2 regions of the Variovorax sp. LARHSF232 genome follow, and region 2 is predicted to be linked to the other one. Evidence: predicted binding sites of a transcription regulator. Region 2 holds the regulator's gene; the other holds the start of a gene.
The links. Region 2 encodes sigma-54, which starts transcription at its own class of promoters, with help from an activator protein. Its sites were predicted from a motif close to TGGCANGNAANCTGCTTT; they were not measured.

Region 1: the regulator sigma-54 is predicted to act here: its motif matches at 1,776-1,793, upstream of atzF (allophanate hydrolase).

Annotation. Positions count from the first base shown of each region.
Region 1 is NZ_JBIXJS010000002.1:53,884-57,293, reverse strand. It holds gene ACIPRI_RS05700 (Gfo/Idh/MocA family protein) at 1-201, shown strand, start outside; gene ACIPRI_RS05695 (MarR family winged helix-turn-helix transcriptional regulator) at 236-766, opposite strand; gene ACIPRI_RS05690 (SDR family oxidoreductase) at 1,002-1,718, opposite strand; gene atzF (allophanate hydrolase) at 1,825-3,410, shown strand, end outside.
Region 2 is NZ_JBIXJS010000002.1:640,661-644,070, forward strand. It holds gene lptA (lipopolysaccharide transport periplasmic protein LptA) at 1-89, shown strand, start outside; gene lptB (LPS export ABC transporter ATP-binding protein) at 104-889, shown strand; gene ACIPRI_RS08345 (RNA polymerase factor sigma-54) at 911-2,500, shown strand; gene ACIPRI_RS08350 (pectate lyase) at 2,520-3,410, opposite strand, start outside.

The DNA.
Region 1 (3,410 bases), 590 kb from region 2:
GACGAACGGCGCGAGCTCTTTCGGCTTCCCGCGCCCGCCTTGCCGCGCCAGGAAGTCATCGACGAGCTGCACGCAGCCATCGTGCACGGCGCTTCGCCGCTGCACGACGGACCGTGGGCACGGTCCACCCTGGAGGTGTGCCTGGCGCTGCTGCAGTCGGCGCGCGATGGACGCGACGTCGACTTGCCCGCCCGACGCTGAGGCCTGGCGCCGCCCACGTGCCTGACCGGCCGAGCTACAGCACGCCGTTTTCGGTCTGCGCGTCGGAAAGCAAGCCGTCGCCGGCGAGGTTGTCCAGCATCACGAGCAGGCTGCGGCGCGTGGTGGCGGCGGCCGCCTCGTCCAGGCCGCGCATTGCCAGCGCGTTGACCTCCTCGGCCAGCGGCACCAGCTTCTTCCGGAGGGCCCTGCCGGCCGGGGTCAGGTAGACATACAGGTTCTTCCGGTTGCCCTCCATCCGCTCCCGCTTGATGTAGCCCAATGCTTCCATGGCGCGCAACGCGATCAGCGTGGTCGGCTCCATGACGCCAGCCTCATGGCTGAGCTCGCGCTGCGTGAGCCCGTCGCCCTCCCAGAGGATTCGCAGGAAGGTCCAGTGGCCGAGCGAGACGCCGTGTGGAGCCAGCCTCGCCTGCAGCGAACGCAGGAAGCTGCGGGCCGTATCCTTGACCAGGTGCGCCATTCGGTCGTTCGGCACCGCTTCGTGCCAGTGCTTGAGCAGCCGACCGGAGATTTCGGCTTCGCGCGCCGCAGTGAGTTTGGACATGCGCTCCATTTTCTCAGAGCCGCCAGCGCATGGCCCGGCTGTGAACTTGTCCGGCGGCGAACCGATACCCGAGTACGAGCCGGTGGTACAGGGGCCGCGCACCTGAATCTCGCCGTGGGTCTGGCCATCCCAGTCCGCGAGGCTGCCGTCGTCGCGCTGCAATCCTTCTTGTTGTCATCACCAACGACCCGCAGCGCAGCATGAGCGTCGAACCCCAGTAGCGCCTGCGACGGGCCTAGACGTGCCGCGTGATCCCGCCGTCCACGCGGATGTTCTGGCCGGTGATGTAGCCCGCATCGCCTGACAGCAGGAAGGCCGTCGTCTTGGCGATTTCGGACACCGTTCCCAGCCGCCCCATCGGAATGCCCTGGGCCGTCTCCGGCTTGTGGTCCAGGCTGTCGATGTAGCCCGGCAGCAGCGCATTCATGCGGATGTTGTGGGCGGCATAGCGGTCCGCATACAGCTTGGTGAAGGCGCCCACGGCGGCGCGGTAGGCACAGGAGACCGGAAACTTCGGCGAGGGCTCGAAAGCGGCAAAGGTCGTGATGTTGACGAAGGCGCCCTGGCCCTGGGCCAGCATCAGCGGCGTCACCAGCCGGGCCATGCGCACCACCGACAGCACCATCATGTCGTTGCCCTGGATCCAGCCGTCGTCACCGATGTCGAGCAGGTCGCCCTTGGGCGGATGGCCGGTGTGGTTGACCACCGCGTCGACACGGCCATATGCCTTTGCCGCGCCTTCCACCAGGCGCCGCAGGTCTTCCTCTTTCGCCACCGAGCCGCTGAGGCCGAAGCCGCCCAGCTCCTTGGCCAGCGCCTCGGCGCTGCCCGACGGCGACATCAGCGCCAAGCGGTAGCCGCGCGCATGCAGCTCGCGCGCGATGGCCGCGCCCATGCCGCGGCCGGCGGCGGTGACGATGGCGACAGGGGCGGTGGTGTTTGCAGTGTTCATCGGCTGGGCCTTCCTCGATTCATCGGTGTCAAAGCTGCGCGATTAGACCAAGCGCGCTGGCACATTGCTTGCGTTGCATCTTGTACACAAGACAGGATGCTTGATCATGGTGCACGGGGCGAACCCACAGGACGAGGCGGCCGCCGGGGCTTCGGCCGACGCCGCCTGGATCACGCGCTTTGGCGCGCCGCTGCAGGGCGCTGGCGCGGGCGCGCTGGCGGGCCTGCTGTTCGCCGTCAAGGACAACATCGACGTGGCCGGCGCACCCACCACCGCCGCCTGCCCGGCCTTTGCCCGCACCGCGACGGCGCACGCGCATGTGGTGCAGCGGCTGCTCGACGCCGGTGCGGCCGTGCTGGGCAAGACCAATCTGGATCAATTCGCCTGTGGGCTGAACGGCACGCGCTCGCCTTATGGGGCGGTGCCCAACAGCTTCGATGCGCGTTACGTGTCGGGCGGCTCCAGCTCCGGCTCGGCGTATGTGGTGGCCACCGGCCAGGTCGACTTTGCCCTGGGCACGGACACGGCGGGCTCGGGGCGCGTGCCGGCCGGCCTCAACAACATCGTGGGACTCAAGCCCTCCAAGGGCCTCTTGAGCGCGCGCGGCGTGGTGCCGGCGGCGCAGAGCGTGGATTGCGTGTCCATCTTTGCGCGCAGCGTGCAGTTGGCTGTGCGCGTGCTGACGGCGGCCATCGATTTCGATGCGCAGGATCCGTATGCGCGTGCGCTGGTTCTGAAGTGCGAGCCACTGGCGCCGCGCTTTCGCTTCGGCGTGCCGTCGCAGCTGCAGTTCTTTGGCGATCTGGCCGCCGCGGCAGCTTTCGACGAGGCCGTCGCGCGCCTGCAGGCGCTGGGCGGCGCAGCGGTGCAGATCGACTACACGCCACTGGCCCAGGCCGCCGAGCTGCTCTACGACAGCGCGCTGGTGGCCGAGCGCTACGCCGCGGTGCGCGAGTTCTTCGATGCGCATGAGGACCAGGTGATGGAGCCGGTGCGCGGCATCCTGGCGAAGGGGCGCAGCTACAGCGCCGCCGACCTTGCCGACGCGCAGACACAGCTGCAGGCATTGGCGCAGCAGGCAGCGCCAATGTGGCGATCCATCGACGTGCTGCTGCTGCCCACCGCGCCCACGCACTACCGCATCGACGCGATGCAGGCCGACCCGGTGACGCTCAACCGCAACCTGGGCACTTATACGAACTTCGTCAACCTGCTGGGCTACGCGGCCCTCTCGGTGCCCAGCAGCCTGCGTCCCGATGGCCTGCCCTTCGGCATCACGCTGGTCGGGCCTTGCGGCAGCGACCTGCAGCTGGCCGAGCTTGGCCAGCGCTATCACCATGCCACAGGCCTCGCGCAGGGCGCCACCGGCGAGCCGCTGCCGCCGGCGATCGAACTGCCGGGGCTCGACAGGCCGGCGACGGTGAAGGTCGCGGTGGTGGGCGCGCACCTGTCGGGCATGCCGCTGAACTGGCAGCTTGCAGAGCGCGGCGCCGTGTTGGTGGAAAAAACGCAAACCGCCGCGCAATACCGCCTCTACGCCTTGCCCGCCACCCTGCCGCCCAAGCCGGGCCTGGTGCGCGTGCCGCCGGCAGAGGGCGCTGCCATCGCGGTGGAGGTGTGGGAGATGCCGCTGGCGCACTACGGCAGCTTCGTCGCGCTGATCCCGGCGCCGCTGGGCATCGGCAGCCTGCA
Region 2 (3,410 bases):
CGCCGGCGGGCGGCAAGCAGGCGCCTGCGCCTGCGCCCGGCAAGGGCCTGCGTCCCAGCACCACGCTGGGTGGCGGAGGCAGCAAGTGATCGATCGCGCAGGCATGGAAGCGTCCTCGAGCGACGGCCGCAACGGCGCCAGCAGGCTGCAGGCGCGCGGCCTCAAGAAGAACTACGGCAGCCGCACGGTGGTGAAGGACGTCTCGCTGGACGTGCAAAAAGGCGAGGTGGTGGGCCTGCTGGGCCCCAACGGCGCCGGCAAGACCACCTCCTTCTACATGATCGTCGGGCTGGTGCGCGCCGACGACGGCCTGATCAGCATCGACGGCGAAGCCATCGAGCACATGCCGATCCACCGCCGCGCGCGCATGGGCCTGAGCTACCTGCCGCAAGAGGCCTCGATCTTTCGCAAGCTCAACGTGGCCGACAACGTGCGCGCCGTGCTCGAGCTGCAGCGCGAGCCGGACGAGCGCGGCGTGCTGCAGCCGCTGTCCAAGGCGCGCATGGAAGAGCGGCTGGAAGAGCTCTTGACCGACCTGCGCGTCGACCACCTGCGCGACTCACCCGCGCTGGCCTTGTCGGGCGGCGAGCGGCGGCGCGTGGAGATCGCCCGCGCACTGGCCACGCAGCCGCGCTTCATCCTGCTGGACGAGCCCTTCGCCGGCATCGACCCGATCGCCGTGATCGAGATCCAGCGCATCATCAGTTTCCTGAAGGAGCGCGGCATCGGCGTGCTCATCACCGACCACAACGTGCGCGAGACGCTGGGCATCTGCGACCACGCCTACATCATCAGCGACGGGCATGTGCTGGCACAGGGAACGCCCACGGAAATCGTCGAAAACGCCGACGTGCGCAGGGTGTACCTCGGCGAACACTTCCGCATGTAAGAAGGCTGCGCGAACACGTCCATGAAGCAAGGCCTGTCGCTGCGCGTATCGCAGCATCTCGCGCTCACTCCGCAATTGCAGCAGTCGATACGGCTGCTGCAGTTGTCCACGCTCGAGCTGTCGCAGGAAGTCGAGCAGATGCTCGACGAGAACCCCTTTCTCGAGCGCAGCGCCGAGGAAGCGCCGCGCGAGGAATTCGGCCTCGCGGCCGAGGATGCGACGGCCGCGCGCGACGTGCGCGACGAGGAGGCGGCGGGCCTGGCGCTGATGAACGGCCAGGACGGCGTCAGCACCATTGCGGCGCAAGACGCCGAAGTCACGGCCGCCGACGCGCCCGCCGACATCGCCGATGCCGAGCCCGACTGGGAAGGCGACGGCAGCGTCGACATGGCGCCGGACGACAGCGAATGGGGCAGCGACGCCCCGGCGCGCAACAACAACCTGGGCAACGACGAGGCCGCCGACGCCACCGAGCTGGCGCGCAGCCAGGAATCGCTGCAAGACTTTTTGCACCGGCAGGCGCTGAGCCTGCGGCTGTCCGAAGTTGACCGCGCCGCACTGCGCTTCCTGATCGAGTCGCTCAACGAGGACGGCTACCTGGAAGACTCGCTGCCCGCCCTGGCCTCGGGCCTGGCCGGCGACGACAACGACCAGTTCGACGACCTGGTGCACCGCTTCCAGATGGCGCTGGGCCTGCTGCAGAGCCTGGAGCCGGCGGGCGTCGGCGCGCGCGACCTGGGCGAATGCCTGGCGATCCAGCTGCGCGGCCTGGCCAGCGAGCACGAGGACGAGCCGCATGCCGAGGTGCGCAAGACCGCCCTGGCCGTCTGCAAGCAACCGCTCACCCTGCTGGCGCGGCGCGACTTCAAGCGCCTGGCCACGCTCACGCGCTCGAGCGAAGACAAGGTACGCGCCGCCATGCAGCTCATCGCGCGGCTGGAGCCTAAGCCGGGCCGGCGTTTTGTCAACGTGGAGCGCAACGTGGTGGTGCCCGACGTGATCGTTACCCGCCTGGGCAGCGGCACCAACGTCAAGTTCCGGGTGCAGCTCAACCCTGACGTGATGCCGCGCCTGCGCGTGCACGACATCTACGCCGGTGCGCTCAAGGCCCACAAGGGCGAGGGCAGCCAGGCGCTGAGCCAGCGGCTGCAGGAGGCGCGCTGGTTCATCAAGAACATCCAGCAGCGCTTCGACACCATCCTTCGCGTGTCCAATGCCATCGTCGAGCGCCAGAAGAGCTTTTTCGTGCACGGCGAACTGGCCATGCGCCCGCTGGTGCTGCGCGAGATCGCCGACGAGCTGGGCCTGCACGAATCCACCATCAGCCGCGTGACCACCGCAAAGTACATGGCCACGCCCTTCGGCACGGTGGAGCTCAAGTACTTTTTCGGCTCGGCGCTGGGCACCGAGACCGGTGGCAATGCCTCCAGCACCGCGGTGCGCGCGCTGATCAAGCAGTTCGTCGGCTCGGAAGACCTGAAGAAGCCGCTGTCCGACAGCCAACTGTCGGACATGCTCAAGGAGCAGGGTATCGAATGCGCGCGCCGCACGGTCGCCAAGTACCGCGAGGCGCTGCGCATCGCGCCGGCCAATTTGCGCAAGGCACTTTGACCGGCGTGCCCGGGCGGTGTCAGGCCGCCGGCGCGATGAACGAGATCAGCCGGCCCATGCGGCGAATGAAGTCCGACGTGACGATGAACTGCGGCTTCTCCCGCTTCACATACGGCTCGATCTCGGGCGGGTTGTCGGCCGGGTAGGGCGAGGTGTCGTAGACATCGCCGACATGCTTGCTGCGGTAGGCGGTGCCGGTGTAGGGCGTGGACGGTCCGGGGCCGCGGAAGGGATTCACGATTTCGGGCACGGGCGCGGTCCAGTAGTGCTTGGTGCCCAGCTCGTCGATCAGGGTGTCGACCTCCGATTGCGGCACCACCGGCGTCGTCATCTTGGCGCCCAGGAACAGGTCCGGGAAGTCGACCTCGCGGATCGAGAAGTACTTGGGCAGCTCGCGCGGCTGCGTGCTGCGCAGCGGCGAGCGCGCCACCAGTTCCGCCACCGCCGCGTCGCTCATCGACGCCAGCGTGTTGTACCTCGACTCCAGGCTGGCGATGTTGATGGCGCGGCCGGCCGAGTAGTGGCTCACGGTGTTGGTGATGTCCTTGTCGTAGAAGTAGGCGCCGTTGTGGATGTTGGAGCCGTAGCGATGCACGTACAGCGGCTCGTTGCTGCCCAGCTCCACGAAGGTGGGATGCGTGCGGCCGGCCAGCAGCGGATTGAGCTGCACCGCGTTGGCCGGCAGCGGCACCGTCTTGAGCCAGGCGATGGCTTCGGGAATGCGCTGCAGGTACTTGCGATCACCGGTCAGGGTGAAGTAGTTGAACAGCTGCTGGATGTTGGTCTGCGTCGTGTGCGTGGCCAGCGAGCGCGGCTCGTAGCTGCGCGCGCCGGCCGGCTCGCCGGCATTGCGCCCGCCCGTGATGCGCGACAAGTGCTGCAGGCTCCAGCCGGCCTGCGGCCCGGGGTT